3 regions of the Sphingomonas sp. CFBP 13714 genome follow, and region 2 is predicted to be linked to each of the others. Evidence: riboswitches for the same ligand, from Rfam matches in the RefSeq annotation. Region 2 holds a riboswitch; each other region holds the start of a gene.
The links. Region 2 has a riboswitch for cobalamin ahead of IFT54_RS09160 (TonB-dependent receptor plug domain-containing protein). Riboswitches for the same ligand answer to the same signal wherever they lie in the genome.
Positions count from the first base shown of each region.

Region 1: it holds a riboswitch for cobalamin, as region 2 does, so the genes downstream of both, IFT54_RS11565 (TonB-dependent receptor) here and IFT54_RS09160 (TonB-dependent receptor plug domain-containing protein) in region 2, are expected to answer to the same signal.
Region 3: it holds a riboswitch for cobalamin, as region 2 does, so the genes downstream of both, cobW (cobalamin biosynthesis protein CobW) here and IFT54_RS09160 (TonB-dependent receptor plug domain-containing protein) in region 2, are expected to answer to the same signal.

Region 1 is NZ_JACYVG010000004.1:281,921-292,464, forward strand. Features, by position in the region: gene leuC (3-isopropylmalate dehydratase large subunit) at 1-444, opposite strand, end outside; gene IFT54_RS11540 (NAD(P)/FAD-dependent oxidoreductase) at 570-1,502, opposite strand; gene IFT54_RS11545 (glycoside hydrolase family 127 protein) at 1,612-3,924, opposite strand; gene IFT54_RS11550 (hypothetical protein) at 4,067-4,276, opposite strand; gene IFT54_RS11555 (ankyrin repeat domain-containing protein) at 4,370-4,942, opposite strand; gene IFT54_RS11560 (catalase) at 5,013-6,713, opposite strand; cobalamin riboswitch at 6,932-7,172, shown strand; gene IFT54_RS11565 (TonB-dependent receptor) at 7,422-9,512, shown strand; gene IFT54_RS11570 (hypothetical protein) at 9,640-10,544, shown strand, end outside.
Region 2 is NZ_JACYVG010000003.1:285,184-295,727, reverse strand. Features, by position in the region: gene IFT54_RS09195 (Rieske (2Fe-2S) protein) at 1-47, shown strand, start outside; gene IFT54_RS09190 (isovaleryl-CoA dehydrogenase) at 116-1,282, shown strand; gene IFT54_RS09185 (carboxyl transferase domain-containing protein) at 1,314-2,915, shown strand; gene IFT54_RS09180 (hypothetical protein) at 2,920-3,405, shown strand; gene IFT54_RS09175 (acetyl/propionyl/methylcrotonyl-CoA carboxylase subunit alpha) at 3,402-5,237, shown strand; gene IFT54_RS09170 (MaoC family dehydratase) at 5,237-5,689, shown strand; gene IFT54_RS09165 (HpcH/HpaI aldolase/citrate lyase family protein) at 5,686-6,510, shown strand; cobalamin riboswitch at 6,569-6,801, shown strand; gene IFT54_RS09160 (TonB-dependent receptor plug domain-containing protein) at 6,984-8,942, shown strand; gene cobO (cob(I)yrinic acid a,c-diamide adenosyltransferase) at 8,942-9,541, shown strand; gene IFT54_RS09150 (ABC transporter substrate-binding protein) at 9,538-10,386, opposite strand; gene IFT54_RS09145 (FecCD family ABC transporter permease) at 10,454-10,544, shown strand, end outside.
Region 3 is NZ_JACYVG010000006.1:208,321-218,864, reverse strand. Features, by position in the region: gene IFT54_RS15085 (citrate synthase) at 1-728, opposite strand, end outside; gene gltX (glutamate--tRNA ligase) at 754-2,259, opposite strand; gene IFT54_RS15075 (ComEC/Rec2 family competence protein) at 2,279-4,621, shown strand; gene lexA (transcriptional repressor LexA) at 4,648-5,379, opposite strand; gene IFT54_RS15065 (molybdopterin molybdotransferase MoeA) at 5,448-6,632, opposite strand; cobalamin riboswitch at 6,870-7,082, shown strand; gene IFT54_RS15060 (HoxN/HupN/NixA family nickel/cobalt transporter) at 7,262-8,299, shown strand; cobalamin riboswitch at 8,460-8,676, shown strand; gene cobW (cobalamin biosynthesis protein CobW) at 8,814-9,863, shown strand; gene cobN (cobaltochelatase subunit CobN) at 9,869-10,544, shown strand, end outside.

The sequences.
Region 1 (10,544 bases), on a different contig from region 2:
CGCGCCGAGCGCACCATGCGCCGAGGTGTGGCTGTCGCCGCAGACCAGCGTCGAGCCGGGCAGCGTGAAGCCGAGCTCGGGCCCGACGACATGCACGATCCCCTGCTGCACCGCGGTCGCGTCGATATAGTCGATCCCGAACTCGGTCGTGTTGCGACGCAACGCGTCGAGCTGCTGCGCGCTTTCCGGATCGGCGATCGGCAGCGGCACGCCCGCGGCGTCGACGCGTGCGGTCGTCGGCAGGTTATGGTCGGGCACCGCCAGCGTCAGATCGGGCCGCCGCACCCGCCGCCCGGCGACGCGCAGGCCTTCGAACGCCTGCGGGCTGGTCACCTCGTGGACGAGGTGGCGATCGATATAGATCAGGCAGGTGCCATCGTCGCGCCGTTCGACGACGTGCGATGCCCAGATCTTTTCGTAGAGTGTCTGCGGACGGGTGGCCATGCGGCCCCGTTAACCGATAATGCCTGCCACGCAAAGGTTCGCGGCAATTTTCATGCGTCGGACCATGGCCGGATCGCGTCGATGCGTGGTCCGCGTGACGAACCGCGCGGCGCCGGGATCTGTCGTTACGCGTCTGCCAGCATCCGCTCGGCAAGGCGTCGGCCGGATAGCCAGCCGCTCTCGATCCGCGGCGCCAGCAGCCAGTCGCCCGCCGCCCCGATCCGTTCACCCGCATTCCAAAGACAGCCGGCCTCGCCCACCGCGGCGCGCGCATAGCGCCAGCGATGACCGACACGGACGATCGGCGCGGGCAGCGCGTCGGCACACTGCGCGGCGAGCGCCGCCTGCAGCTGGTCGACCACCGTCTCCGCAGCGTCCTCCAGATGATCGCGGGACCAGTTTGGCGTCGCTTGGACGACCCAGGCCTCCGGACCATCGCGTCCCGGTTTCGCGCTGTTGCGCGCGGCCCAGCCGATGATGCCGCGATCCTTGAGTACGTCGTCGGAAATAGCGAGCGGCGTCTCGAACGCGAACATCGCCGTCCAGCAGGGCGCAGACCGGCTGTCCGCTGCGACGCGCGCCATCGCCGCGTCATGCGGTGCGAGCAGCCCCGCCGCCTGTTCCGCAGGGATCGCGACGACGACGCTGTCGAACAGCGCCGCGTCGCCCGGATCGACCTGCCATCCCGCCGTCGTCCTGCGCAGCCCGGTGACCTGGGTGTTCCAGCGGACGTCCGCCTGCGCGGCGAGATGCCCGACGATCGCGTTCATCCCCGGCGTCCCGACCCAGGCATCGGACCCCGCTGCGGGCCAGCGCGCGACGACGCCCGCCGCCGCCCAGCCCTGCATCGCCGCCACGAAATCCGGGTCGCGCATCGTCAGATATTGCGCGCCATGGTCGAACGCGATCATGCCGCCGGGCGTCTCGATCCGCCGCGTCGCCATCCGACCACCCGCCCCGCGTCCCTTGTCGAACAGTGTCACCACGCAGCCGTCCTGCTGGAGTCGCAGCGCACAGCTGAGGCCGGCAATTCCTGCACCAATGATCGCAACCTTCATGACGTCTCCGATCGACGATCCGCGGGGTGGCCCGATACCGCCCTCGGACCTAACCGACCAGCCGGAAATCCCCCGACTTTACCGTCTAGACCTATTTCCGTCGTATCGGTCAGATCGTCTCGGATCGCATGGTCCGCACCGTATAGACCTCGACCCCCTGCCATGTGTCGGAGTCGAAGCGGACGCGGATTTTCGACTTGCCGCGCGTGGTTTCGGGCGGCAGCGTATAGGTCCGGACGTTGCGGGCGGCGGTGACGTCACCCGTGAGCCGCTCGCGCGCCAACGGCGTGCCGTCGACCGAGATCCGAAAATCCTTGTTGCGCTGCCCGCCGCCATATTCGACCTGCAGCGTTAGCGGCCCCGGCGCGACCGCCAGGTCGAATTCGAAATATCCGATGTTCACGTTGCGGCTGCGGTCGGCGACATGCGACACTGCCGCCGAGTTGCCGCTGTCGGCGAACGCGTGGTCGACCTCGGGCTGCTGCTCGCCCAGTCGGATGACATCGACCGTCCGCGCGGCCAGCGCCGCCCGCTCCTGCGACGCACGCGCCCAGGCGAGCTGCGCGGTCGGCCACTCGGCGGTACCGAACCGGCGAAAATAGACCGCGGTGCGGTTGTCATGCTGCGCAAAAAACGGTCGCAGCGTCAGATCACCCGGCTTGCCCTGCCCGCCCAGTCGATACCGGTGCAATCCACCTGCCGCCGCCAGCACCGGTTCCGCCCGATCGGTGACGAGCGCGGGGTCCGGCCCGTCGGACCGACGGTCCCCCGCGCCCATATCGGCCGCAAGGACCAGCGGGCCGCTGAGGAACGCGACCAGCCTGGGATCGTCGGGCATCGATTCGACGCGCACCGGCATGGGCAGCGACAAGGCGATCTGGTCGCCCGCCTTGAGCCCGGTCAGCAGCAGATAGCCGCCGTCGCGCACGCCAGCCGTTCTGCCGTTCACCTGCAACAGCGGCGCGGCGCACCAGCCGGGCACGCGGAGCGCCAGCGTCCGCGGCGCCGTCCTGACCGCGATCCGCACCGTGTCGCCGAGCGGGAATTGCGTATCGATGTCGAGCTTCGCCTCGGGGGCATCCAGCGTGGAGGCATAATAGAGGTTGATCGCAACCGCATCGCCGCGCTTCCAGTAGATGCTCTCGCCATGCTTCGAATGGCTTTCCATGCCCGACCCGACACAGCACCAGAAATCCTCGGTCGGGCTCGAATGCACGCGCCCCATGCCCGGCGCCAGCGCGGTGAAATAGGTGAACATCCCCGTGTCGGGGTGTTGCTGGCTCATGATGTGGTTGAGATGCGCGCGCTCGTAAAAGTCGAAATAGCGCGCATCACCGGTCCAGCCATAGAGATGCCGGGTCAGGCGCAGCATGTTGTAGCTGTTGCACGCCTCGCACGTCTGCTGGTCGAGCCGCTGGGCAAGCTTGCGCGGCTCACCGAAATGCTCGTGGTCCGAATTGCCGCCGATGACATAGCTATGGTCGCGCGTCACGATCGTCCAGAACGACCGCGCGACCCTGGCATGATCGGTATCGCCGGTCAGCTCATGCAGCCGCGCCTCCCCCACGATCTTCGGGATCTGCGTGTTGGCATGATGCCCCGCGAGGTCGTCGCGCGCGTCCCCGAGTGGGTCGACAATCGCGTGATGCCGCAACCGTTCGGCGAGCGTCAGCCAGCGGCGATTGCCGGTTCGCGTGTACAACTCGGCATAGGATTCGGTCAGCCCGCCATGTTCGGTCCGCAGGATGTCCTGGACCTGGACGTCGTTCAGTCCCTCCAGGATCGTGCCGAGATAGCTCCCAAGTCCGATCGCCACGGCCAGACCCTCTGCAAGTCCGGCATGCCGGTGCACGTCGAGCACGCCCGCCATGACCTTGTGATAGGTGTACAGCGGCACCCACCCTTCGTTCAGGCTGAACCCGGTCGACCGGATCTCCCGCTTGCGCAGTTCCTCGTACACGACCTTGCCATCGACGGTCTTGCCGTCGCGCTCGACGGTCGTCCCGCCGGCATAGCCATCCCCCTGCTTCAGCTGGATCGCCTTGAGCTCGGCGACGATATAGGCCGCGCGGTCACGGAATTGCTGGTCCCCCGTCTGCGCGTAGACCAGCGACAGCGCGCTGAGATAATGGCCGAGCGAATGCCCGGCGATCCCGCGCGACTCCCATCCGCCATAGACTTCGCCCTTGGTCGGCAACCCTGCCCCGGCATGGAAATTGTGCAGCAGACGGTTCGCATCGAGTGACAGCAGATAGCGCTGGTTCGCCTGCACCGACGTCAGGAAGATCGACGGCCGCAACCGCACCTGCGACAGCGGAAAGGGGGTCGCTGCCGAGGGTGCGCCCGCCGCCGCCAAGGCGAATGGCGGCACCGCCCCCAGCGCGATCCCCGCGCCTAGCGCGCCGCGACGCGTCCAACCCATGTCACTCTCCCAGCCACGTCTCTAGAGCGCAGGCTATCGGCTTCACTTGTCTGAGTAAATCCCGGGACTGACATGAGCTGACGGTGTGATGGTGATTATCAGTGCGCCGTGATCCAGACCCGGCCGCACCTCTATGAGCGTCTCAGTCGCGCGGCGCGCGAGCAATCACCGCCTGCGCGACGCGGAGGCGGGCCTTCCAGATCTTCACCGACGGATGCCCGGCCGCGAGGCCGGCGAGCCGCCCCTCGATCTGGACGGCCTCGTGCTTGGCTGCGTCGAGCTCGGCGGCTGTCGGCGCAGGCTGGATATTGGCGCGCGCGTGTGCGCCGGTGCGTCCCTTGCTCTTCGTCATGGCCAACGCGATGGCCCCGGATGCCGCGCCGCGTCAATGCGGAACGGCAGCGACACGGCCTGCTGCGGCGCGCGGGACGCCCGAAGACTTGCGTCAGCGCTTGACGCGTTCCGCCATCGCCGCGTTGCCCTGCCCGGCCGCGACCGAACCGGCCGATCGCCCCGCCGCATCCTGGATCGTCCGGTCCGCACCCGCCGCCAGCAACAGGTCGACCTGCGCCCGCCGATTGAACAGCGATGCCATCATCAGCGCGGTCTGGCCGGCGTGATTGCGTGCGTTCACGTCGCATCCTGCTTTCAGCAACCGCGCCGCGATCGCATCCTCGCCCTTGAACGCGACACCCATCTGCGCGCTGTTGCCCTGGTCGCGATCCGGACGGCAGGCGTCGGCGCCCTTGCCGATCAGCGCGTCGACCGTAGCAAGCTGTCCGTTATACGCCGCAAGGATCACGGGCGTGAAACCGCGCTCGTCATAGGCATTGATGTCGGCGCCGGCCTTGAGCAGCGGATCGATCATGTCCATGCGGCCGAGCCGGGCCGCCTCGAACAGCAGCTGCTGGCGACGCTCGGGTGATGGCAAGGCCGCGACGCCAGGAGGCGTCTGTCGCTCGGTCGCAGCGGCCTGTGGCCCAGCAGCGGCGAGCAGCGCGGCAAGATAAGTCAGCATCGTCGATCTCGATTCCTTGAAGTCTGCCACGGCAGGAGGCGCGCGCCATGCCGCGCCTCCTGCCCCGGGATCAGCGGGCGCCCTGGCCCGGGTTGGCGGCGCGATAGTCCGCCACCGCGCGCGACACGTCGGCGATCGGCACGTTCACCGCAGTTGCCAGGCGCGTGCCGAAGTCCTTGTCGGCCTGGTAGAAATAGCTGACCATGATCGTCTTCGTCCGTGCCGACGTCACGACATTGAGATCACCTGCCAGGTTGGTCACCAGATCCGCCTTGTCCTGCGGCTTGAGCGCCCGGTAGAATTCGCCCGCCTGGGCGAAGTTGTTGGTCTTGGCGATCGGCTTCGCATCGACGGTCGCATCGATGCCATAGGGCGCGGCGCGGAAGCGGGCATCGGTCGACTTTGCCGCGGTCGCCGCCGGGAAATAATTCACGTCGGACGCGCGGTTGCTATGGTCGAGCTGGCCGTCCTGGTAATTGTTGACGACACTCGCGAGCGGACGATTGACCGGCAACTGCATCGCGTTGGCGCCGATGCGATAGCGCTGCGTGTCCGAATAGGAGAACAGCCGACCCTGCAGCATCCGGTCCGGCGACGCCTCGATCCCCGGCACGAGGTTGGCGGGTGCGAACGCCGACTGCTCGGTATAGTCGAAGAAGTTGGTCGGCACCTTGTTGAGCGTCATCTCGCCGATCTTGCGGAACGGCACGCCCAGCCATTCCTTGGTGTCGTCGAACGGATTATAGTCGAGCTTGGCGAACGCCGACGCCGACATCGTCTGCACCATCAGGTCCCAGACGGGGAAGTTGCCCTTGCCGATCTCGCCATAGAGATCGTCGGTCAGGTAGTTCCAGGTCGCGGTCGCGACCTGCGCGCCGTTCAGGTTGCGCACGCCCTGGCGGCTGATCCAGCGGAACTTGGCGAACACCGTTTCGCCCTTGGCATTCACCAGCTTGAAGGCATGGACGCCGTTGCCGTCCATCGTCCGGTAGGATGCCGGCGTACCAAGGTTCGAATAGACATGCGCGAGCATGTTGGTCGCCTCGGGCGTGGCCGAGAAGAAGTCGAAGAAGCGATTGGGGTCCTGCTTGTTCGTCACCGGCGAGGGCTTGAGCGCGTGGATCATGTCCGGGAACTGGATCGCGTCGCGGATGAAGAAGATCGGCAGGTTGTTGCCGACCAGATCCCAATTGCCCTGATCGGTGTAGAATTTGGTCGCAAAGCCGCGCGGATCCCGCATGCCCTCGGGGCTGCCCGAGGGGTGGATCACGGTCGAGAAGCGGACGAACACCGGCGTCTGCTTGCCGGGCATGAACAAGGATGCGTTGGTGATGCTCGAAATGTCCGCGGTCGCGGTGAACACGCCGTGGGCACCGGTCCCGCGGGCATGGACGACGCGCTCGGGCACGCGCTCACGGTCGAAGCGTGCGAGCTTCTCGATCAGCGTCGTGTCCTCAAGCAGGACGGGGCCAAGGTCGCCCGCCGCCTTCGAGTGGCGGTTCTCGCCGATCGGCGCGCCATTGTCGCGGGTCATCTGCGGTGCGGCGGCACTGGCTGAATCACCCTTGGCTTCAACGGTGCCGGCCACACCGGCCTGCGCCAGCGCGGGCTTGCCGGCGCTGGACGGTGCCGCCGCGGTCGTCATGCGGGTTTCCGCCTGCGTCTCGGCCGGCGCCACCGTCTGCGCGGCAACCGGCTGAATCATGGCACCCGCCGATGTCGCAGCCAGCAGCATCGCCGTCACGGCCTGACGGCTCTTCACGTTCTTCATCTCGATCCCTTAATCCTGCATGCCATCAGCGTGGCATCCCCGCACAGAGCGTGCGGCACCCCCGCCTCCTGATCGAGGACGCGCATCGCGCCAAACGGAGCTTCTGGATCACAGCAATCGAGCAGGACGATCGAGCCGCCATCGCGGTGCTCGCCGGACGATTGCCGAACGATCCTGACCGGGGTAGACCGGCGCCGCTGACCTGTTCGATCCGAGCAGGGCGGCATGATCGCGTCGGTGCCCCGAAAGGGGCTTAAAAGGGAACGCGGTGAGGGTGGTTTGCCACCTGAAGCCGAGGCTGTCCCTGCAACTGTAAGCGGCGAGCGCGATGCATTTCGCTTCTTCCTGCAAAGGAAGGAGCAGCCACTGGGCCAGACGTTTCGTCATGAGGGCCTGGGAAGGCCGTGCATCGTGTGATGACCCGTGAGCCAGGAGACCTGCCGGCGTCTGGTCGCTCTTGCCTGGCCCAGGGGGTGGCCGCGGCACGGTACTCCGTCGAGCGACGACGTGTGCGGTGGGGACCGCACGGGCATGCGTGCCGGTCGCAATCGCGTCCGGCTGGCGCGGATGTCGGCCGTTCGCGGGAGGTCCCTGCCGGGTTCGCTAGACGCCCGGGGGATTACCGTAATGCCGTTCCTATTGTCTCGCCTCGCGCTCGCGGGGGCTATTCTTTCGCCTGTCTTCGCAGCACAAGTCCACGCCCAGTCCGTGCCGGATCCCGATACCAAGGACATCCTGGTCGTCGGACAGCATGCCCAGGACACGCTCACCACGCCGAATGCGACCGGCAGCCGCCTGGGCCTCACGCCGCTCGAGACCCCCGCGACGCTCTCGGTCATCGATGGCGCCACGATCCGCGCGCGTGGCGACCTGTCCGTGATCGACGCGACGAGCCGCGCACCGGGCATCAGCAACGCGGGCAATCCCGGCAATGGCGGCACCGCACTCGCCGCGCGGGGGTTCAGCGGTCAGGGCTCCGTGCTCCAGCTCATCGACGGCATCAGGCTGTTCCCGGCTGCCGGCACGATCACCTTCCCGACCGATCCGTGGATGGTCGAGCGGATCGACATCCTGAGCGGCCCGGCCTCGGTGCTCTACGGCCAGGGCGCGCTGGGCGGCGCAGTGAATGTCCTGATGCGCAAACCCGATACGCAGCGGACGCATGTGGAGGGGGAGATCGGCTATGGCTCGCAGGACAGCTTCCATCTCGCGGCGGGCGCAGGGGGGCCGATCACCGAGCGCCTCTCCTACCGCATCGACGGCAGCTATCGCCGATCGGACGGCTATGTCGATCGCGGCCAGTCGCGCAGCCATGCCGTGTCGGGCACGCTGCGCTGGGCACCGACCGACACGCTCGTCGTCACCGCGCGGGACGATTATGGCGACCAGAAGCCGATGCGCTATTTCGGTACGCCGCTGATCGACGGTCGGCTCGACGACCGCATCCGGGAGCGCAACTACAACACACGCGACGGCGTCATCCGCTACCGGGACAACCGCACCAGCCTGCAGGTCGACTGGACGCCGAGCGATGTGGTCACCGTCAGCAACCAGGCCTATCGCCTCAGCTCCAAACGCTCCTGGCTCAATCTCGAAACCTATTGCTGGGTCGCCGCAGACGGGGTCTGCGCCAACGGCAGTGGCAACACCGGCACACCCGGTGGCATCCTGCGTACCGACATGACCGGGATCGTCCACGACCAGACGCAGTGGGGCGATCAGGGGAGCGTGACGTTCAGGACGGACGTCGCCGATGGCGTCGGCAACGACCTAGTCATGGGCTTCGACGTCAACCTCATCAAACTGACCTACTCCCACAATTTCGGGTCTGACCCGCAGGTTTCGGAGGTCGATCCCTTCGCGTTCGATCCCGGTCTGATCATCGACACGCAAGGCATCGCACCGCGCTATCGCACGCGCACGACCGAATATGCGGTCTTCGCCGAGGACCGGCTGAAGCTCGGAACGCACGTCTCGATCGTCGGTGGCGTCCGCTTCGAGCGCGACACGATCCGCCGCTGGTCGATCGACTATCCGGGCGGCGTCAGTACCGAGACGTTCGCGCTCGACAAGCGGCTGCACAATCTGACCTGGCGGGTGGGGAGCGTTTATCAGCCGATCCCGACGGTGTCGCTCTATGCGCAATATGCCACCGGCGTGGACCCGCTGGGGACGCTGACGACCTATTCGACCGGGCAGGTGCAGTTCAGCAACGCGGTTGGCGACCAGGTCGAGGTCGGCGCCAAGGCGGTGTTCCTCGACGGTCGCGGCACCGCCACCCTCGCCGCCTACCGCATCGTCAAGAAGCGCCTGCTGGCACAGCTGACCCCGACGAGCCCGGTCGAGCAGGTCGGCCAGCGATCGGCCAAGGGTATCGAGGCTGCGGTATCGCTCGATCTGCCTTACGGTGTCGGGATCGATGCGAACGGCAGCATACTCGACGCGACGTTCGACGACTTCGTCTCCGGCGGCACGCGCTTCGATGGCAATACCCCGCCGGACGTACCCGAGACGCTCGCCAATCTCTGGCTGCGCTGGAACGCGACGCACGCGCTCCAGGCGCGCGCCGGGCTGCGCTACGTCGGACGACGCTATTCGGACAATGCGAACAGCTTCCGCGTCCCCAGCTACACCATGGTCGATGCAACGCTCTCCTATGCAGTGACGCCACGGCTCGCGGTCGACATCCACGGCTACAACCTGTTCGACCGGGACTATGCGATCAGCACGTACAGCAATCAGCAATGGGTCCTCGGTCGTCCCCGCGCCGTCGACGTCTCGCTTCGCGTCGGTTTCTAGCGCGCCCCGTGACCGGCAGCCCGCGGGACGGGCCGCCGGCGATGTCGCCCCCCGGGAAAACCCCGGATAGCCGGTCGCGCGCGCGTCCGCCTAAGCCGCATGGCCACCCCATGAGGAGACATTGCGCATGCCGTTTTACCGGGCTTCCGAGCTGTTTACCCTGCGTCCCGTGCCGCCCACGCTCGGCAAGCCGGCATGGATGAACCTGCGCGCCGTGCCGCGGGCACCCTGGGCGGGGGAGCCGGAGGCACTGCGCGGGCCCGGCATCTACGGCATGTTCCATGACGACCGGCTCGTCTATGTCGGCCTATATGCCGGCAAGGCCGAGCGGCCCTTTGGCGGATCGGTCCTCGAGCGCTGGGAGAAGCACGTCACCTATCAGACGCTGCGCTCGCCCTATGTCACCTTCGCCCGTCGGCATCTCAAGCATCTGCATGCGCTCGCCGCCGCAGAGCCCAACGGACCGATCGAGACGATCGTCGCGATGCTGGCACTGAACGGCGATGAAAGCCCGCTTCTCCAGCGCAAGGGCGGCAGCTGCACCTTCGCCAAGGCGCAGCTCGCAGCCGCACATTGGGATGTGTTCGGGCCGGGGAACGAGGCCACGATGCTCGATCACCTCGGCTTTACCTATCTCCAATTGCCGCGCGACCTGGCCGCGTCCGTTCTCCCCGAGCCCGGGCAGCGGCCGAGCGCATGGGTGAAGAAGCACTGGCTTGCGCCGATCGAGCGGGACCTCATTGCCGCGTTCATGCCGCCCTGCAACGACGGCACCGAACCCGGCGACGCGCCAGCGGTCGATCCGGTCGCGTTCGAGGAGCGGCTCGCCCGGCTGCTCGCCGACCGCCCCGCACCCGCCGTCGAGGATCTGGCCGGAGAGAGCGAGGCCGACGATGAAACCGACGGCGACGAGGAAGCGCTGCGCACCGAACCGACCGCCGCACCGAACGAGCGCGAGGCGCTGCTCGACGATCTCGCCCGGCTCTGCCCCGGCGCGCTGGAGATCTATTATACCGACGTTCCCGATCTGCG
Region 2 (10,544 bases):
TGATCACGACGCTTGGTGCGACAGCCGCGGTCCCTGACCCCCGCTGAGCGCCACGCGCGAACGATAATGAGAATAGCCCGGCAAGCCACGGGGATAGAATGATAAGGAGAGTTTCGTGACGCCAGATTTCGACTTCGCGCTGGGCGAAGCCGCGGACATGATCCGCGAGACGACGCAGCGTTTTGCGAAGGAGAAGATCGCTCCGTTGGCGGCTAAGATCGATGCGGAGGATTGGTTTCCCCGCGAGCTCTGGCCGGCGATGGGCGAGCTGGGGCTGCACGGCATCACCGTCGAGGAAGAGTATGGCGGGCTCGGGCTCGGCTATCTCGAGCATGTTGTCGCGGTCGAGGAAGTATCGCGCGCATCGGCGTCGATCGGCTTGAGCTATGGCGCGCATTCCAATCTGTGCGTCAATCAGATCCGCCGCTGGGGCAATGCCGAGCAAAAGGCGAAATATCTGCCCAAGCTGGTGTCGGGCGAGCATGTCGGAAGCCTCGCGATGTCCGAGGCCGGGGCGGGTTCCGACGTCGTGTCGATGAAGCTGAAGGCGGTGAAGACCGAGAGCGGCTATGTCCTGAACGGCACCAAGTTCTGGATCACCAACGCGGCCTATGCGGATACGCTCGTCGTCTATGCGAAGACGGGCGAGGGATCGAAGGGGATCACCGCCTTCCTGATCGAGAAGGGCATGCCGGGTTTCGCGATCGGGCAGAAGATCGACAAGATGGGCATGCGGGGCTCCCCGACTGCCGAGCTCGTCTTCACCGATTGCCACGTGCCGTTCGACGCGGTGATGGGACCGGAGAATGGCGGCGTCGGCGTGCTGATGTCGGGCCTCGACTATGAGCGCGCGGTGCTCGCGGGCATTCAGCTCGGCATCATGCAGGCCTGTCTCGACGTGGTCATCCCCTATGTCCGTGAACGCAGGCAGTTCGGGACCGCGATCGGGCAATTCCAGCTGATCCAGGCCAAGGTCGCCGACATGTATGTCGCGTTGAGTTCCGCGCGCGCCTATGTCTATGCCGTCGCGCGGTCGTGCGATGCGGGCAAGACGACGCGGTTCGACGCGGCGGGCGCGATCCTGCTGGCGAGCGAGAGCGCGGTGAAGGTCTCGCTGGAATCGATCCAGGCCCTGGGTGGCGCGGGGTATACCAAGGACTGGCCGGTCGAGCGCTTCATGCGCGACGCCAAGCTGCTCGACATCGGCGCGGGAACGAACGAGATCCGCCGGATGCTGATCGGACGCGAACTGATCGGTGCCGCGCCCAAGGTGATGCAATGAGCGCGCGGCTTACATCGGGGCGGGGTGAGCGGTGAGCGGTCCCGTCCTCGATACGAAGCTGTCGGTCGACGCCGAGACGTTCCAGGCGAATGCAGCGCACAACCGTGCACTCGCCCAGCGCCTGCGCGACGACGTTGCGCGCGTCGCGCTCGGCGGGGACGCCCGGTCGCGCGACCGGCACGTTGCACGTGGCAAGCTGCTTCCTCGCGACCGGGTCGAGCGCTTGCTCGATCCGGGTTCGCCGTTTCTCGAGATCGGCCAGCTCGTCGCCAATGGCCTGTATGACGACGCGGTGCCCGGCGCAGGGGTAATTGCGGGGATCGGCCGCGTGGCCGGGCGCCAGTGCATGATCCTGTGCAATGATGCGACGGTGAAGGGGGGGACCTATTTCCCGCTGACTGTCAAGAAACACCTGCGAGCGCAGGAAATCGCACAGGAAAATCGCCTGCCGTGCATCTATCTCGTAGATAGTGGCGGGGCGAACCTGCCCCATCAGGCGGAGGTGTTTCCCGATCGCGAGCATTTCGGCCGGATTTTCTACAACCAGGCGCAGATGTCGGCGCTGGGGATTCCGCAGATTGCCTGCGTGATGGGAAGCTGCACCGCGGGCGGCGCCTATGTCCCGGCCATGTCCGACGAGACGATCATCGTCCGCGGGCAGGGCACGATCTTCCTTGCTGGGCCGCCGCTGGTCAAGGCGGCGACGGGCGAGGTAATTTCTGCGGAGGACCTCGGCGGTGCGGATACGCATGGGCGCAGGTCTGGCGTCGTCGATCATGTCGCGGAGTCGGACGACCACGCGCTGACGATCGTTCGCGACATCGTCTCGACCTTGCCGCCACAGGTCCCTGTCACGGTGAACCAGCAACCGGCGCGCCCTCCGAAATACGACGCCGAGGGGCTTTACGGTGTCGTGCCGTCCGACGTCCGGGCACCGTATGACGTGCACGAAGTGATCGCACGGCTGGTCGATGGCAGCGAATTCCATGCGTTCAAGGCGCTTTATGGTACGTCGCTGGTGTGCGGGTTCGCGCATATCCACGGGATCCCCGTCGCGATCCTTGCCAACAACGGCGTCCTGTTCAGCGAAAGCGCTCAGAAGGGGGCGCATTTCATCGAGCTCGCCTGCCAGCGCAAGGTACCGCTGCTGTTCCTCCAGAACATCTCGGGTTTCATGGTCGGCGGGAAGTATGAGGCGGAAGGCATTGCCAAACATGGTGCAAAGCTCGTGACGGCAGTCGCGACCGCGACCGTGCCGAAGATCACGGTGCTGATCGGCGGCAGTTTCGGCGCCGGCAATTACGGCATGTGCGGACGCGCCTATTCGCCACGTTTCCTGTTCAGCTGGCCGAACAGCCGGATCAGCGTGATGGGCGGCGAACAGGCGGCCTCTGTCCTCGCCACCGTTCACCGCGACGCGGACGACTGGACGGCGGAGGAGGCCGAAGCGTTCAAGGCGCCGGTTCGTCAGAAATATGAGGACGAGGGGAATCCCTGGTACGCGACGGCGCGGCTGTGGGACGACGGGATCATCGATCCCGCGCAGACCCGCGACGTGCTCGGCCTCGCGCTCGCCGCGACGCTCAACGCTCCCATCGCCGAACGCCCCGCGTTCGGTGTGTTCAGGATGTAAGCCGATGATCCTGCTATCGTTTCTGCTAGCCGCGGGTCAGGTCACGCCGGTCCAGCCGATCGTCAAGGGCACCGGCCTGCCGCCAGCCGTGGTGACTGAGGAGGCCGGCGTCATGGTGCCGATCGACGCGATGTTCGCCGCGTTGGCCGCCCGCGATGGCCAGGCACTGCTCGCCCAGGTGCGCCCCGATGGGGGTGCTACGGCCGTGGAAGAAAAGGCCGACGGCACGCGCATCATCCGCCGGACCGCCTGGTCCGACTTCGCCTCCGGTCTGAAGCCCGGACCGGAGCGATATGCGGAACGCCTGACGGATCCCGCCGTGGATATCGATGGCGATATCGCGATGGTATGGTCGCCCTATGTCTTCACCATCGACGGCCGGATCGCGCATTGCGGGATCGACCATTTCGACATGGTGCGCGAAGCGGGCCGGTGGAAGATCCTCAACATCACTTGGTCCAAGCGGACCACCGGATGCCCCGCGCAATGATCGAATCACTGCTCATCGCCAATCGCGGCGAGATCGCCTGCCGAATCATACGCACAGCTCGGGCGTTGGGAATCCGCACGATCGCGGTCTATTCCGATGCCGATGCGGGCGCGCTGCATGTCCGGCACGCGGACGAGGCGGTGCATATCGGTGCGAGCCCGGCGCGCGAGAGCTATCTGGTCGGAGAACGGATCATCGCCGCCGCGCGCGCAACCGGCGCTGAGGCCATCCATCCGGGGTACGGGTTCCTGTCCGAGAATGCGGACTTCGCGCAGGCGGTGCTCGACGCAGGGATCCTGTGGGTTGGCCCCGATCCCGACAGCATCCGCGCGATGGGGCTGAAGGATACCGCAAAGCAGCGGATGATGGCGGCCGGCGTCCCGGTGACACCGGGCTATCTGGGGGAAGACCAGTCGCCTGATCGGCTCCAGCGCGAGGCGGATGCCATCGGCTACCCCGTCCTGATCAAGGCCGTTGCGGGCGGCGGCGGCAAGGGTATGCGCCGCGTCGATGCGTCCGCCGACTTTGCCGACGCGCTCGCGTCGTGCCAGCGCGAAGCCTCTGCGTCGTTCGGCAATACCGACGTGCTGATCGAGAAATATATCCTCTCGCCGCGGCATATCGAGGTGCAGGTGTTCGGCGATCGGCAAGGCAACGTCGTCCATTTGTTCGAACGCGACTGTTCGTTGCAGCGCCGGCATCAGAAGGTGATCGAGGAGGCCCCGGCCCCCGGCATGGATGATGCGACGCGCGCGGCGATCTGCGCGGCGGCGGTGCGCGCGGCACAGGCCGTGAACTATGTCGGCGCGGGTACGATCGAGTTCATCGCCGATGCGAGCGAAGGCGTGCGCGCCGATCGGATCTGGTTCATGGAAATGAACACCCGGTTGCAGGTCGAGCATCCCGTCACCGAGGAAATCACGGGACAGGACCTTGTCGAGTGGCAGCTGCGGATTGCCAGCGGCGAGGCGTTGCCGCTGCAGCAGCATGATCTTGCTATCCGCGGCTGGGCGATCGAGGCGCGGCTCTATGCGGAGGATCCCGCCAAGGGGTTCCTGCCGTCGATCGGGCGGCTCGAGGCGTTCGATCTGGGTGATGCGACGCGGGTCGATACGGGTGTCGAACAGGGGGCGGACATTTCGCCCTATTACGACCCGATGATCGCCAAGGTGATTGCCTGGGGCGACACGCGTGAAGCCGCGCGCGAGACGTTGGCGGAGGCGCTGGACAAGGCGGTCGTCTGGCCGGTCCGGTCGAATGCGGGGTTTCTCGTTCAGGCACTCGATCACCCGGATTTCGTCGCCGCAACGCTAGATACCGGGCTGATTGCGCGCGAGGGGGCGGCGCTGATGCCCCCGGCGCAGCCCAGCGAGGAAGCACTGATCGACGCCGCGCGCACGGTCGTACGCGCCGAGCCGATGGCGGGTTTTCGTCTCAACGCGGCCCCTTTGAAGGCCGCGCGGTTCCTGCTCGACGACGACGCGGTGACGATCGATCTCGACGGTCGCGGCGTCGATGCACCGGTCGATGCCACCCTCGTTTCCGATGCCGGGCAGACCTGGCAGTTGCGGCCCTGGCGTGCGTCTGGCGCGGCGCTGGGGGCGGCAGCGGATGGCGCGATCTTGTCACCAATGCCGGGACGCATCATCGCGGTCGACGTGGCTATCGGGGACCGTGTCGCAAAGGGGCAGAAGCTCGTGACGCTTGAGGCGATGAAGATGGAGCATTCGCTCGTCGCGCCATTCGACGGGACGGTTGCCGAACTGACCGCGATCGACGGCGGGCAGGTGAGCGATGGCATGGTGCTCGCACGTATCGAGAAGGATGATTGATGGCCGGCCGCTATTTCGACCAATGGGCGATCGGCGACCGGATCGTCCATGAGATCCGCCGCACTGTCACGGAGACGGACAACCTCCTGTTTTCGACGATGACGCACAATCCGCAGCCGCTGCACCTCGATGCGGAGGCGGCGAAGGCGAGCGAATTCGGCCAGATCCTCGTCAACGGCACCTTCACCTTCGCGCTGATGGTCGGCCTGTCGGTGGGGGACACGACGCTCGGGACGCTCGTCGCCAATCTCGGTTACGACAAGCTCGTGCATCCAAAACCCGTCTTTATCGGCGACACGATGCGCGCCGAGACCGAGGTCGCCGAGCTCAAGCCCAGCCGGTCGCGCCCGAACGCCGGGATCGTCACATTCATGCACCAGCTGATCAACCAGCGTGACGAGATCGTCTGTCAGTGCCTTCGCTCGGCGCTGCTGCTGCGGACGTCGGCATGAGGTTGCGCTCGCTGCTATTCGTGCCCGCAGACCGGCCCGAGCGTTTTGCGAAGGCCGCAGCGAGCGGGGCCGATGCCATCATCCTCGATCTGGAGGATTCGGTCTCGCTCTCCCGCAAGGCTGTTGCCCGCGAGGCGGTCCGGGCCGCGTTGCAGGACCACACCGACGTCGTGCGGATGGTCCGGATCAATCCCGTCGACTCGGGGTGGCTGGACGACGATATCGCTGCGGCGAGGGGCGCCGATGCGATCATGCTGCCCAAGGCGACCGGACCCGCGACCGTCCTCGCGCTGGTCGAGGCTTATGGCGATGACTGTCCGCCGATCCTGCCGATCGCGACCGAAGTGCCCGCCGCGATCTTCACACTGGGCGAATATGCGCGGGTCAACGGCCGGTTATGCGGCCTGACCTGGGGCGCCGAAGACCTGCCCGCGGCGATCGGCGCGGCGACCAGTCGGGAGGACGACGGGTCCTATACCGAGCCCTATAAGCTCGTCCGATCGCTGCTGCTGTTCGGCGCGCATGCGGCGGACGTCGCGGCGATCGAGACGGTCTATCCTGCAATCGCGGACATTGACGGGCTGGCAGCCTATGCCGCGCGCGGCAGCCGTGACGGCTTTACCGGCATGATGGCGATTCATCCGTCGCAAGTCGCCACGATCAACGCCGCGTTCACGCCGGATGCGGCGACCGTTGCACATGCGCACGCCGTCGTCGCTGCGTTTGCAGCGGCTCCCGAGGTGGGCGCGCTGCAGCTTGATGGGCGGATGATCGATGCGCCGCACTTACGTCAGGCGCGGGCGATCCTCGCGCGGCTCTAGGCCCATTGGCGGCAGGAAATTTCTGCGCTACCGTCGCCCTGCGAGACCGGTGAAGGCCGGGGTCGCAGATTGCGTCGGTGCCCCTCGGGGCTTCAAAGGGAATGCGGTGCGGGAGGCGATCCTCCTCATGCCGCGGCTGTCCCTGCAACTGTAAGCGGTGAGTGCGGTGCGCATGTTCCTTCGTCACGAGGGGACGACCACTAGGCCTGAGCGCAAGCGCAGGGCCCGGGAAGGTCGCGTACCGGGCGTCGACCCGCGAGCCAGGAGACCTGCCGGCGCTCGGTCGCTCTTGCCATGGTCCAGGGGATGACTGCGGCACGGTACTCCGTCTGAGCGACGAACCATGCGGCGGGGGCCGCATCGGTGCGCGTGGCGGGTGCGGTTCGGCGTACACCCCAAGCGTTGCGCCGGCTGTCCGTAGCATCGGACGGCAGGCCCCGGCCGGTCGCTCGTGACGCCGGGGGTATCGTTTCATGACCAGAATTTTCGTTTCGCTTGTGGCGCTCGCCACCGCCACGGCCTTTGCATCGCCGGCCGCGGCCGAGCCTGATCCGGTTACTGCGGCGACGGGCGAGGCGGCAGGGGGCGGCGCCGAGCTGGTGATCACCGCATCGCGATCGGGGGACGCGGTTCCCGCCGATCAGCTCGGGGCGTCGGTGACGGTGCTCGACGCCGCCACGCTCGACCAGCGGCAGACCCGGATCGTGTCCGACGTGCTGCGCGACGTTCCCGGACTGGCGGTCAGCCGGACCGGCGCGGTCGGGGGGACGACGCAGGTCCGAATCCGCGGATCGGAGGGCAATCACGTGCTCGTGCTGATCGACGGGATCGAAGTGTCCGATCCCTATCAGGGCGAATATGACTTCGGCACGCTGATTGCCGACGAGGCGGCACGGGTCGAGGTGCTGCGCGGCCAGCAATCGGCGCTGTACGGGTCCGACGCGATCGGCGGCGTCATCCAGTATCTCACGCTGAGCGGCGCGGAGGCCCCGGGCGTATCACTACGGGCCGAAGGGGGATCGTTCGGCACGTTTTCGGGAGGCGCCCGGGTCGCGGGCGTAGCGGGCAATCTCGATTACGCGCTATCGAGCTCGACCTACCTCACCGACGGCACGCCGACCGCACGGGGCGGATCGCGCGACATCGGCGCGAAGAGCGTCGGCGCGACGGGCAAGCTCAGCTGGTCGCCGACCGACACGCTGAAGGTCACGGGCGTCGGGCGCTACAGCTATACCGATGCCGACAGCAACGACACGGCATTGAGCGGCCCGCAGTTCGGCACGATCGTCGATACGCCAGGCGCGCGCAGCACGGTCGAGGCATATTACGGGCTGGTTCGCGCCGAACTCGCGCTGGCGGATGGCCGCTGGACGAATGCGCTCAGCGGCCAGTTTGCCGATACGACACGCCGGGCGCTGGTCGACGATGCCTTGAGCTTCGGCAACAAGGGACGCCGGTACAAGGGATCGTTCGAAAGCGCCTTCCGGTTCGGCACCGATCGCATCCGGCATCGGCTGACCGCCGCAGTCGATGTCGAGCGTGAGGAATTTCAGACGCTTAGTCCGGTCCCTTCGGAGTTCGTCTTCACAGGGCGGCGGCACACCGACAATGTCGGGATCGTCGGACAGTATGACGTCGTGATCGACGACGCGCTAGCGATCGGCGGATCGGTGCGGCGCGACGAGAATAACCGGTTCGACGACACCACCACCTACCGCGCGCAGGCGAGCTATCGTTTTGCGACCGGAACGCGGGTGCGCGGTGCCTACGGTACCGGCGTGAAGAACCCCGGCTACTTCGATCTCTTCGGCTATTCCGACGGTCGTTACATCGGCAATCCGAACCTCAAGCCCGAAAAGTCAAAGGGGTGGGAAGCCGGGGTCGAACAGGCTTTCGGGGGGGATCGTGCGACGATCGGCGCGACCTATTTCGACAGTCGGCTGACGAACGAGATCTTTACCACCTATCCTGCCCCCGACTTCGTCGCGACGCCCGGCAACCGCAATACGCGATCGACGCAGCATGGCGTCGAGGTGTTTGCTACAGCCCAGCCAATTCCGCAGCTGCGCTTCGACCTCGCCTATACCTATCTGAAGGCGCGCGAGGACGGGGGCGTGGAGATCCGGCGACCCAACCATATCGGCAGCGTCAACATGACTGCGTTCAGCCGCGACCAGCGCGCCTCGGCAACGCTCACCGTTCGGTATAATGGCCGGCAGCAGGACGACGCCTATACCGATCCGAGCTATGTCCCGGTCCGCGTCTCGCTCCAGGAATATGTCCTCGTCAACCTGAACGCGGCGTACAAGTTGACGCCCGGGCTGTCGGTTTTCGGTCGGGTCGAAAACCTGTTCGACGAGCGGTACGAGGAGGTGTTCAGCTATGTTGGCCAGGGGCGCGGCGCCTATGTCGGCGTGAAGGCAGCATTCTGATGCGGAGCGAGGCGGAGCACACGGCGCGGATGGCCAAGAAGAAGGTCGTCCAGGACAAGATCGTCGCGGCCAAGACGATCGAGAAGGGCCTGCTGATGGTCCACACCGGACCGGGCAAGGGCAAGACCACCGCGGCGCTTGGCATGGCGGTGCGGATGATGGGGCATGGGCGAAAGGTCGGGATCGTACAGTTCGTCAAGGGTGCGATGACGACCGGCGAGAAGGTCATCTTTGACGCCTTTCCCGATCTGGTCGAATTCAAGCCGATGGGCGAGGGCTTTACCTGGGATACGCAGGATCGGGCCCGCGATATCGCGGTGGCGCGCGAAGGGTGGGACGAGGTCCGCCGAATGATCCTCGACCCGAGCTATGCGATGGTCATCGCCGACGAGATCAACATCGTCCTGCGCTATGACTATCTGCCACTCGACGAGGTGCTTGCGGGGTTCGCGGCGCGACCGGCGATGACGCATGTCGTGGCGACGGGACGCAACGCGCCCGAGGCGTTGATTGCCGCGGCGGATCTCGTCACCGAGATGGGGCAGGTCAAGCATCCGTTCCGGGGCGGGGTCAAGGCCCAGGCCGGCGTTGAGTTCTAACGGTCGCGGCGAGGACTAGCTGGACGCTGCGTGCGCAACTGCGCCGCGAGGCTTTGCGCGGCCAGCACATAGGCGGGACCTCCGCAGACGGTCCACGCCTCGGGGATGCGCAGACGGGGAATCCCGTCGAGAATCGGATGATGCAGCATTTCGGTGCCCTGATCGGTCACGCGGTCGGTGGCGCTCGCAACGACGAGATAGTCCGGGCGTGCCAGCGCCATTTGTTCGAGCGACAGTTGCGAAAGTGCCGGCTTGCCGAGCCGGGTCGCGAGATTGGCCAGCCCGAGACGCTGCATCAGTTCGTCGACGAGCGTGCCGGTACCGGTCAGGAAACCCCGACGCTGATAATAGGCCGCCGTACGACCACCTCCCGGGGCGCGCGGCAATCGTGCGAGCGCGGTGTCCATCCGGCGGATCAGCGTTTCGCCGCGATCGGGGTGCCCGATGGCTGCGGCGACCTGCCGGACTTGCGTCACGATCGCGGTATAGCTGTCAGCGGGGGGCAGATCGAGCGTCGCGACGTTCCGGCCGGCGAGAACTGCGGCGACCGTCTGGCGTCGGAACGGCGAGGAGATCACGAGATCGGGGCGGAGCATCAGGACGTCTTCGGCGCTGCCACGGCTGACTGGGATGGTACGCGCGGCGTTGGCGGCCGCGGACATGTTCGGATCACGCGCGAACCGGGTCAGTGCGACGATCTGCGCGGGGTCGGCCAGCGCCAGAAGATACTGGTCAGCGCACAGGTTGAGCGAAACGATACGCGCCGGCGGTCGAGGCGCCGCCGCCTCGGCAGGTGCGCCGGCGGCAGCGATCATCAGGATGGTCAGGAGACGGCGGCCGCGCATGCGCAAAACCCTGCCGCAGCGGGCGCTTATGCGCTAGGCGGAAATCGATGCGGTGGGATCTGGCACTATGGGACGCGTGACGCGTGCGCGATTGGTCGGTGGCCTCGCGCTGCTTGCGGTGCTGGCCGGCGCCGCGTCGGTCGCGGTGGGTAGCGCGG
Region 3 (10,544 bases), on a different contig from region 2:
GAGCCGGCGAGACGGACGGTCGAGGTCGACGCGTTCTGCTCGTGATCGGCGTGGAGGATGAAGATGCGGTCCATCGCCTTTTCGACGATCGGATTCACGACGTACTTCTCGGCCGGGACGGCGAACGTCATCTTCAGGAAGTTGCCGGTGTAGCTCAGCGTGTTGTCCGGATAGACGAACGGCTGGCCGACACTGTACTTGTACGCCATCGCGGCGATCGTCGGCATCTTGGCGATCAGGCGGTGCGACGCGATGACGCGCTGGGCCGGATCATGAATGTCGGTCGAATCGTGGTAGAAGGCCGAGAGCGCGCCGACGACGCCGCACAGGATCGCCATCGGATGCGCGTCGCGACGGAAGCCACGGAAGAACTGCGCGAGCTGCTCATGCACCATCGTGTGGCGCGTGATCGTGTTCGAGAAGGTCGACAGCTCTTCTTCGCTGGGCAGTTCGCCGTTCAGCAGCAGATAGGCGACTTCCATGAAGTTCGACTGTTCGGCGAGCTCGCCGATCGTGTAGCCGCGGTGGAGCAGCGTGCCCGCATCGCCGTCGATATAGGTCAGCTTCGACTGGCACGAGGCGGTCGAAGTGAAGCCCGGATCATAGGTGAAATTGTCGGTCTGCGCGTACAGCTTGCGGATATCGATGACATCGGGGCCGACCGTACCGGACATGACCGGATAATCGAATTCCTTGCCGTCGACCTTGAGGTTTGCGGTCTCGCTCATGCTTGTATCCTTCCTCGAAATCTTATCAGTCTGCCATCCGGTCGGCGATCCGACCGAGGCTCTCGTCACGCCCGAGCAGGTCGAGCACATCGAATATTCCCGGCGACGTCTTGCGACCGGTCAGCGCGGCGCGAAGGGGTTGTGCAACCTGCCCGAGCTTTAGGCTTCGCGCTTCGGCCACGCGCCGTACCGCGCCTTCGAGCGCTTCCGTATCCCACTTGTCGAGCGCGTCAAGTTCAGCATGCGCGTTCGTCAGAATCGCACTCGCTTCACCCTGCAAAAGGCTCGCTGCGGCGTCATCCATGGCCAAGGGGCGCTGGCTGAACAGGAAATTCGAACCTTCGGCGAGTTCGTTCAGGTTCGCTGCACGTGGCTTCAGGACCGGCATTGCGCGAGTCAGAAGGTCGAGTCCGCCATCGGGCAGGGCATGACCGAGACGATCGGCGGCGAGCTGGGCCAGACGCGCATCATCGGCCTCGCGGATATAGTGGCCATTCAGATTCTCGAGCTTCTTCAGGTCGAAGCGCGAGGGCGACTTGCCGACGCCCGACAGGTCGAACCATTCGACCGCCTGTTCGCGGCTGATGATCTCGTCGTCACCGTGCCCCCAGCCGAGCCGCAGCAGGTAATTGTCGAACGCCTCGGGCAGGATGCCCATCTCGTCGCGATACGCCTCGATGCCGACCGCGCCGTGACGCTTGGACAGCTTGGCACCATCGGGGCCGTGGATCAGCGGGATGTGCGCATAGATCGGATCGGGCCAGCCGCCCTCGATCGCGTCCATCGCACGGTAGATCGGCAGCTGGCGGAACGCGTTGTTGAGGTGATCGTCACCGCGGATGACGTGCGTGACGCCCATGTCGTGATCGTCGACGACGACCGCGAGCATGTAGGTCGGCGTGCCGTCCGAACGGAGGAGGACGAGGTCGTCGATTTCCTCGTTGCGGACCGTCACCGATCCCTGGACGCGATCCTCGATCGTGACCGCACCTTCCTGCGGCGCGCGCAGGCGGACGACATGGGGAAGATCGGGGGCCTCGCTTGCCGGACGGTCGCGCCACGGGCTGCGGATGCGGAGCGGCTTCTTGGCCGCCTGCGCCTCGGCGCGCATCGCCGCGATCTCGTCATTGGTCATGTAGCAGCGATAGGCGTGGCCGGCCTCCACCATCTGGTGCGCGACGCGGGCGTGGCGATCGGCGCCGGCGAACTGCATGACGACGTCGCCGTCCCAGTCGATCCCCAGCCAGCGCATCCCGTCGATGATCGCGTCGATCGCCGGCTGGGTCGACCGCACGCGGTCGGTATCCTCGATACGCAGCAGGAATTTGCCGCCGTTCGCCTTGGCGAACAGCCAGTTGAACAACGCCGTGCGTGCGCCGCCAAGATGCAGGAACCCCGTCGGCGACGGAGCGAAACGAGTAACCACGGGTGCGGCCGAAACGACGGCATCCGTATCAGATATTGCGCCCAACCGCGGGTGCTCCCAGACTGTAGAAACGATGGCCGGATCAGCCGTCGCCGCCTCTAGCATGCGTCCCCGGCGGCGACAAATGGGCGTGCCGCCCTGGATGGCGGAGCCGGGCCGGGCGATCGAACGCTGGCTGGAGGCAGAGCGCGACCAGCTCATAACCTGGTTGCCGGTCGGGCTTGGCGGCGGCATCGCGCTGTGGTTCGTGCTGCCCGATCCCGTGGCATGGGGCACCGCGATCCTGGTGCTGGCCGCTGGCGGGTTGGCCGGACTTGCGGCGGGGCGCGGCGGGCGCGCGGCGCGGATGCTCGCGATCGGCGCGATTGCGGCGGCGCTCGGCATCGGGCTGATCTGGGTACGATCGGACCGGGTGGCGGCACCGGTGCTCGCGGGGCCGACATTCGTGCAGCTGTCCGCGCGGGTCGAGACGATCGAACCGCTCGTCGCGCGTCGGCTGGTGCGGTTGACGGTGCGGCCGGTCGGGCCGGGGCAGGACGCCGATGGCGCGCCGGTTGCGTTGCCCGGCCGCGTCCGCATCAACCTGGCAGAGGCGGATGCGCCGGCGACGCTCGCGATCGGCGCGACCATAAAGCTTCGCGCGCGACTCATGCCGCCGCCCTTGCCGGCGGTGCCCGGCGCCTATGACTTTGCGCGCGTCGCTTGGTTCGGCGCGATCGGCGCGACGGGGCGGGGCTTTTCGCCTGTGGTGGTAGCAGAGCCGGGCCGCGGCGGCGCTGGAGTCCGGGTGGCGCTGTCGCGGCATATCGTCGCGCAGCTTGACGGGAGCGCGGGCGGGATCGCGGCGGCGCTGGCGACCGGCGACGTCGGCGCGATCAGCGACGCGGATGCGGAGGCGATGCGCCGCGCCGGGCTGGCGCATCTCCTTTCGGTAAGCGGCCTCCACATCACCGCGGCGGTCGCCGCGACGATGCTGATCGTGATGCGGCTGCTGGCGCTCAGCCCATGGCTCGCGCTGCACACGCGACTGCCACTGATCGCCGCGCTTGCCGGTGCCGCAGCGGCGATCGGCTACACCGTGCTGACGGGCAGCCAGGTGCCGACGATCCGCTCCTGCGTCGCGGCGTTGCTGGTGCTGGTCGCGCTGGCGATGGGGCGCGAGGCGATGACGTTGCGGCTCGTCGCGACGGGAGCGATCGCGGTGATGCTCGCGCTGCCCGAATCGCTCGCCGGGCCGAGCTTCCAATTGTCGTTCGCCGCGATCACCGCGATCATCGCGCTGCACGAGCATCCCGTCGTCCGTGCCACGTTCACGCCGCATGACGAGGGCCGCAGCAGACGCCTGTTGCGCGGCGCCGCGTCGCTGCTGCTGACCGGGCTCGTTGTCGAGGCGGCGCTGATGCCGATCGCGGTTTATCATTTCCACAAGGCCGGGCTGTACGGCGCGGTCGCCAATATCGTCGCGATCCCGCTGACCACGTTTGTCGTGATGCCGTTCGAGGCGCTGGCGCTGCTGCTCGACACGATCGGGATTGGCGCGCCCGCCTGGTGGCTGGTCCAGCATGCGCTCGACGCGCTGCTGTGGCTCGCGCGCGGCGTGGCGCATGCACCGGGCGCGGTCCGCGCGCTGCCGGCGGTGCCCGACGGGGCGTTTGCGCTGATGGTCGTTGGCGGGGTGTGGATCGCGCTGTGGCGGACGCGGTGGCGACGGATCGGAATGCTGCCCTTGGCGATTGGCGCGATCTGGGCGCTGACGACGCCGTCACCCGATATCCTTGTGACGGGCGATGGGCGTCACGTCGCGGTCCGGACCGCCGCCGGGCTCGCGCTGCTCCGCGATCGGGCGGGGGACTATGTCCGCGATACACTGGCGGAGAATGGCGGGGTCGATGGTGAGCCGCTACTGCTGGCGGATCAGCCCGACGCGCAGTGCAGCCGCGACCTGTGCCTGACCGATGTCGTCGCGCGGGGGCGGGCGTGGCGTGTGCTGGCAACGCGGAGCGTTTACCGGGTGCCGATCGCCGAGATGGTTGCCGCCTGCCAGCGCGCGGACATCGTCATCAGCGAGCGCGAGCTGCCGCGTAGCTGTACGCCGCGATGGCTGAAGCTCGATCGATCGGTGCTCGCGCGCACCAGGGGGATCGCGTTGACGTTGACCACGGGGCGGATGGTGACGGTACTCAATCCGGGGGACCGGCACCCGTGGCGCGATCCGCCGACGCTGGCGCGGCCAATGCGACGGTTCGGGGCGGCGGGCGATCAGCATGGGCTGGCCGGGGGGGGCGGCGTCGGTCCGGTTTCGGGTGCCGGCTCGGGGGTGGTCAGAGCGATAGGTCGCGACTGGGTATGTCGGGTCATGATCCTGCGAAGGTGGGGCCTCCGATTGGGAGGGCCGCAATTCCGAAACGCGGACGATGGTGCCTGGGGCCGTTGGTCACGAACGCCACTGCCGGTTGCGTGGCGGTGACGACCGCCAGCGCCACCCGGCATTCGTCAGTCGTAGCGGCGCAGGATACCCGACAGCTTGCCCTGAACCCGGACCTGTGCGGGCGCATAACGCTGGGGGTCATAGGCGCGGTTGGCCGGGTCGAGCCGGACCATTGCGCCTTCGCGGCGGAAATATTTCAGCGTCGCTTCGCTGTCCTCGATCAGCGCGACCACGATTTCGCCGTCGCGGGCGATCTCGGTACGGCGGATCAGCGCATAATCGCCGTCGAGGATGCCGGCTTCCACCATCGAGTCCCCCGAAACCTCCAGCGCATAATGCTCGCCGGTGCCGAGCAATGCGGCCGGAACGGCCAGCATCGAACTGCCTTCAAAGGCTTCGATCGGGACGCCGGCGGCGATCCGGCCGTGCAGCGGGATCTCGACGACGTCGTTCGCCGCGATGCGGGCTGGCGACGCGGGCGTGGCGCTGGCCGTGTTCGGTACCGATACGGTGTCGGCAGATGCCGCCGCCGCCGCCTTCGACCCTGACTTCGTCGTCGTCTGCGCGATTGCAGCCTCGGGACGCTCGGGCATCCGCAGCACTTCGAGCGCGCGCGCCCGGTTGGGCAGACGCCGGATGAAGTTGCGCTCCTCGAGCGCGCTGATCAGGCGGTGTACGCCCGATTTCGATTTCAGTTCGAGCGCGTCCTTCATCTCCTCGAACGAGGGCGACACGCCCGTCTCGGCAAGGCGGTCGTTGATGAAGCAGACAAGCTCGTGCTGCTTGCGCGTGAGCATAACGGTTCTCCGTCCGGAACAGACGAGGAACTTCTATGGAACACTTGCAGCTTCGTCAAGCGGTGACGTCACGCGATGACGAGGATTTCCGCCGAGTCGCCCGCCCTTGCCGCCGGCGCGTCGCCGTCGCGGACGATCAGGCAGGACGAGCGGGCGAGCGTCAGCAGCATCGAGCTGTCCTGGATGGTCGAGGCATAGGCGCGACCGTCGCGCAGTTCGGCGCGCATATAGTCGGTCCGCGACTGGTTGGGCGGAAGATCCTCGCCGAGCAGCGCGTGCGTCGTCTGCGGCAAGGGATCGCGCGCGCCGAGCATGTGCGCGACGACGGGGCGGACGAACAGGATCGCGGTGACGAAGGCGGAGACGGGATTGCCCGGCAGGCCGAGCAGCATTGTCCGGCCAAGCGTGCCCGCCATCATCGGCTTGCCCGGGCGCAGGGCGATCCGCCAGAAGTCGATTGCCCCGCCGGCCGCCTCGATCGCGGGGCGGACGAGGTCGTGATCGCCGACCGACGCGCCCCCCGTGGTCACGAGCAGATCGGCATCGACCCCGGCAAAGGCGTCACGCAGCGTGTCGAGCCGGTCGGGGAGGATTCCGAGATCGATAATGTCGACGGGCAGATCGGCAAGCATCGCGGCGAGCATGATGCCGTTCGATTCCGGCAGCGGGACGGGATCGTTCGTCGAGCCGGGCGGAACGAGCTCGTCACCCGTTGCGGCGACCGCGACGCGCAGCCGGCGGCCGACCGACAGCGTGCCGTGTCCGCCGGTCGCAGCGACCGCGATGCGCGCGGGCGTCAGCCGATCGCCGGCCGCGATCAGCCGGGTGCCGGTCGCGAAGTCGAGCCCCTTGCGGCGTGTGTTGCGTCCCTCGAAGGCGGGGCCTTCGCCGTCGAGCATCAGCCGGTCGCCGTCGCGTGCGGCCTCTTCCTGGACAAGGACGGTATCGGCGCCGGGCGGCATCGCCGCGCCGGTGAAGATGCGCGTCGCCTGTCCCGCGCCGACTGAACCGGTGAAGGGGCGGCCGGCCGCGCTCTCGCCGATGACCGTCCACGGCCCGGGCAGATCTGCGTAGCGGATCGCATAGCCGTCCATCGCCGAAAGGTCGGTCGCGGGCTGGGTGCGGCGGGCTAGAATGGCCTCCGCCGCCCAGCGACCCATCGCCGAGCGCAGCGGCACGGTTTCGGCCGGCACGCGCGATGCCATGGCGAAGAGGCGGGACTGGGCTTCGGCGACGGGGACGAGAGGGCGCATGCGGGCTCCGTTCAGCGGGGCGATGAAGGTCTGCGCTGCTCGCACGATTGCCGCGGGGCGGAAAGCGGGCAACGCCGCGACCGGCAGGACACCGGTCGGTTACGCGATCAACGTACGAGGTAAGGCAGACGTTGCGGTGAGATGGGACGACATGCCCTGCGTTGCGTCGCGCGCAAATCCTGTCGTCAGCGCAGGCAAAACGCGCTAGCCCTGTGGCGCAGGTCCGACGCAAGCCGGATCCGCACAGATCGCGTCGGTGCCCCTCGGGGCTTGAATGGGAATGCGGTGCGGGGTTTGCCCCAAGACCGCGGCTGTCCCTGCAACTGTAAGCGGCGAGCGACACGCACGCGCCCCCTGCGACGGGGGCAGCCACTGGGCCGATGGCCTGGGAAGGTGTGCGTCGAGCCTTGACCCGTGAGCCAGGAGACCTGCCGGCGTCTGGTCGCTCTTGTCCCGGTCCAGGGGGTGGCCGAGGCACGGTGAACGCCGTCTGAGCGACGACCATGCGGCGGGGGCCGCATCGGCGACGCATGCCGGCCGCTCAGGGCGTCCGGTCGGCGCGCGTCCCGGTCGTTCGCGGCAGGCCCCCGTCCTCGTCGGACGCCGGGGATGTGCCAATGACCAAGATCATGACCGGGCGGACCGCCGGTCGTTCGACGCGACACCGGATCGGCTGGATGTTCGCGATGCTGGTGGCGGCCAACATCGCCGCCTGGGGATGGGCGTTCGCGCTGTTCCAGGCGCAACCGCTGATGCTGGGTACCGCGATGCTGGCCTGGGGGCTGGGGCTGCGCCATGCGGTCGACGCCGATCATATCGCGGCGATCGACAACGTGACGCGCAAGCTGATGCAGGACGGGCAGCGGCCGATCGGGGTCGGCTTCTGGTTCGCGGTCGGCCATTCGGGGATCGTCCTGATCGCCGCGGTCGCGATCGCGCTGACCGCGAGTGCGCTGGCGCAGTTCGAGGCGTTCAAGCAGGCGGGCGGGGTGATCGCGACACTGATCTCCGCGCTGTTCCTGTTCACGATCGCGGCGATGAACCTGATCATCCTGCGATCGGTGTGGCGGACCTTCGGCCATGTCCGCGGCGGGGGGCGCTATGTCGAGGAGGATCTCGACCTGCTCCTCGGCAATCGCGGGCTGCTCGCGCGGCTGTTCCGGCCGATGTTCCGGCTGGTCACGCGCAGCTGGCACATGGCGCCGCTCGGCTTCCTGTTCGGGCTGGGGTTCGACACCGCCACCGAAGTCGCGATCCTCGGCCTGTCGGCGAGCCAGGCCGCGGACGGGCTGTCGATCGGCACGGTGCTGGTGCTGCCCGTGCTGTTCGCGACCGGCATGGCACTGGTCGACAGTGCCGACGGGGTGGTGATGCTCGGCGCGTATGAATGGGCGTTCGTGAAGCCGATCCGCAAGCTCTATTACAACATCACGATCACGCTGATCTCGGCGATCGTCGCGATCGCGATCGGCGGGATCGAAACGCTCGCGCTGCTGGCGTCGAAGCTGGGCCTCAGCGGGGGCGTGTGGGACGTTGCCTCGGCGCTGGGCGAGAATTTCAACGGGCTGGGCTTTGCGATCATCGCGCTGTTCGTGGCATGCTGGGTGCTGAGTTTTGCGATCTACCGGTGGAAGCGGTTCGACGAGATCGAGGTGGTTCGGGGGTAACGAGCTGCGTCGTCATCCTGGGCTCGACCCGGGACCCAGGGCCAGGCAGCGCATTACGCGTGGCTCTGGGTCCTGACTTTCGTCGGGATGACGGAGGTCAGGTGCATTGGCACAGTCGCCAAACTCCTCTAAACCCAACCTCGAGGTTTGGTTCTACCGAACCTCGACAGATCGCGCCGGTGCCCTTCGGGGCTTGAATGGGAATGCGGTGCGGGAGCTTTGCCTCCCAATGCCGCGGCTGTCCCTGCAACTGTAAGCGGTGAGCGAGACGCACAGGCCCCCGATGCGGGGGCAGCCACTGGGTCACGGGACCTGGGAAGGCGTGCATCGAGCTTCGACCCGCGAGCCAGGAGACCTGCCAGCGTCATGGTCGCTCTTGCCTTGATCCAGGGGATGGTCGCGGCACGGTACTCCGTCTGAGCGACGAACGCGTGCGGCCGTCAGGTCGTGCGCGCGTGTGGCTGCGGGCGTGCGTCCGTCCGTGGCTGTCGTTCCAACGCCCGGAGAGTATCGCATGACCGACCCCCAGCCGACCCTGGCCAAGATTCCCGTTACCATCGTCACCGGATTCCTCGGCGCGGGCAAGACCACGCTGATCAGCCACCTGATCCGGAATGCCGGTGGCCGGCGGCTCGCGGTGATCGTCAACGAATTCGGCACGCTCGGCATCGACGGCGACATCTTGAAGGGGTGCGCGATCCCCGATTGCCCGGCCGAGAATGTCGTCGAGCTCGCCAATGGCTGCATCTGCTGCACCGTCGCTGACGATTTCATCCCGACCGTCGAGACTTTGCTCGCGCTCGACCCGCGGCCCGACCATATCCTGATCGAGACGTCGGGGCTCGCCCTGCCCAAGCCCTTGCTGAAAGCGTTCGACTGGCCCGCGATCCGGTCGCGGATCACGGTCGACGGGGTGATCGCGCTGGCCGATGCGGAAGCGGTCGCCGCGGGACGGTTCGCGCCCGACCTCGCCGCGATCGAGGCGCAGCGCCGCGCCGATCCGAGCGTCGATCACGAGACGCCGCTCGCCGAGGTGTTCGAGGACCAGCTCGCCTGTGCGGATCTGGTGCTGCTGACCAAGGCGGATCTGGCGGGCGAGGCGGGGGTGGCTGCGGCGCGCGCGGTGATCGCGGCGGAATCCGCGCGTGCGTTGCCGGTGATCGCGCTGACCGACGGGGTGATCGATCCGCGCGTCGTGCTCGGGCTGAACGCGGCGGCGGAGGACGACATCGCCGCGCGACCGTCGCACCATGATGGCGCGGACGATCACGAGCATGACGATTTCGACAGCATGATCGTCGACCTCGGCGAGATCGCGGACCCGGCGGCGCTCGCCGCGCGGATCGAGACGCTGGCGCGCGACGCCGACATCCTGCGCGTGAAGGGCTATGCCGCGGTGACGGGCAAGCCGATGCGGCTGCTGGTGCAGGCGGTCGGTGCGCGGGTGCGGACGCAATATGACCGGCCGTGGCGTGCCGACGAGGCGCGACAGACTCGGCTGGTGGTGATCGCCGAGCATGACCGGATCGACCCCGCAAGGATCCGGGCCGCGCTTCAGGGCTGACGGCGATGCACGTCGTCTTCCGCGAAAGCCACGCGCTGGAGGAAAGTGCGATCCCGCAGGACCTCGCGCAGAGCCCGGCGGACCTTGTCGTCCTGTCCTTTTCTGACGGGGATCTCGGCGCGTTCGCGGCCGGGTGGCGGCGCGCGGCGGCGGGGGGGAGCCCGCTGCCGTCGCTCAGGCTCGCCAACCTGTCCGCGCTCACCCACCCGCTGTCGGTCGATACCTATGTCGAGCGGACGCTGGACGGTGGCGCAGGCACGGGGGCGAAGGGGATCGTGATCCGGCTGATCGGCGGACGGTCCTACTGGTCCTATGGGTTGCAGCAGGTCGAGGCGCTGGCACGGGCGCGGGGGATCGCGCTGGCGGTGCTGCCCGCGGACGGGCGCAGCGATGCGCGGCTCGATGCGGCGTCGACAGTGCCGGTGTCGACGCTGCGCCGGCTCGCCGCGCTGTGCGACGACGGCGGCGCGGTAGCGGCGCAGGCGGCGCTGGCGCAGATGGCGCTGGCGGCGGGGCTTTATGCCGGGCCGGTCGCGGGGGTGAAGACGGTTCCCGAGGTCGGTGGCTGGCAGCCGCGCGACGGGGTGACGTGCCCCGCGGCGTTCGCGATGACCGCGACGCGGCCGCGAATCCTGCTGATCTTCTACCGCTCCTACCTGACCGCTGCCGACCTCGACCCGA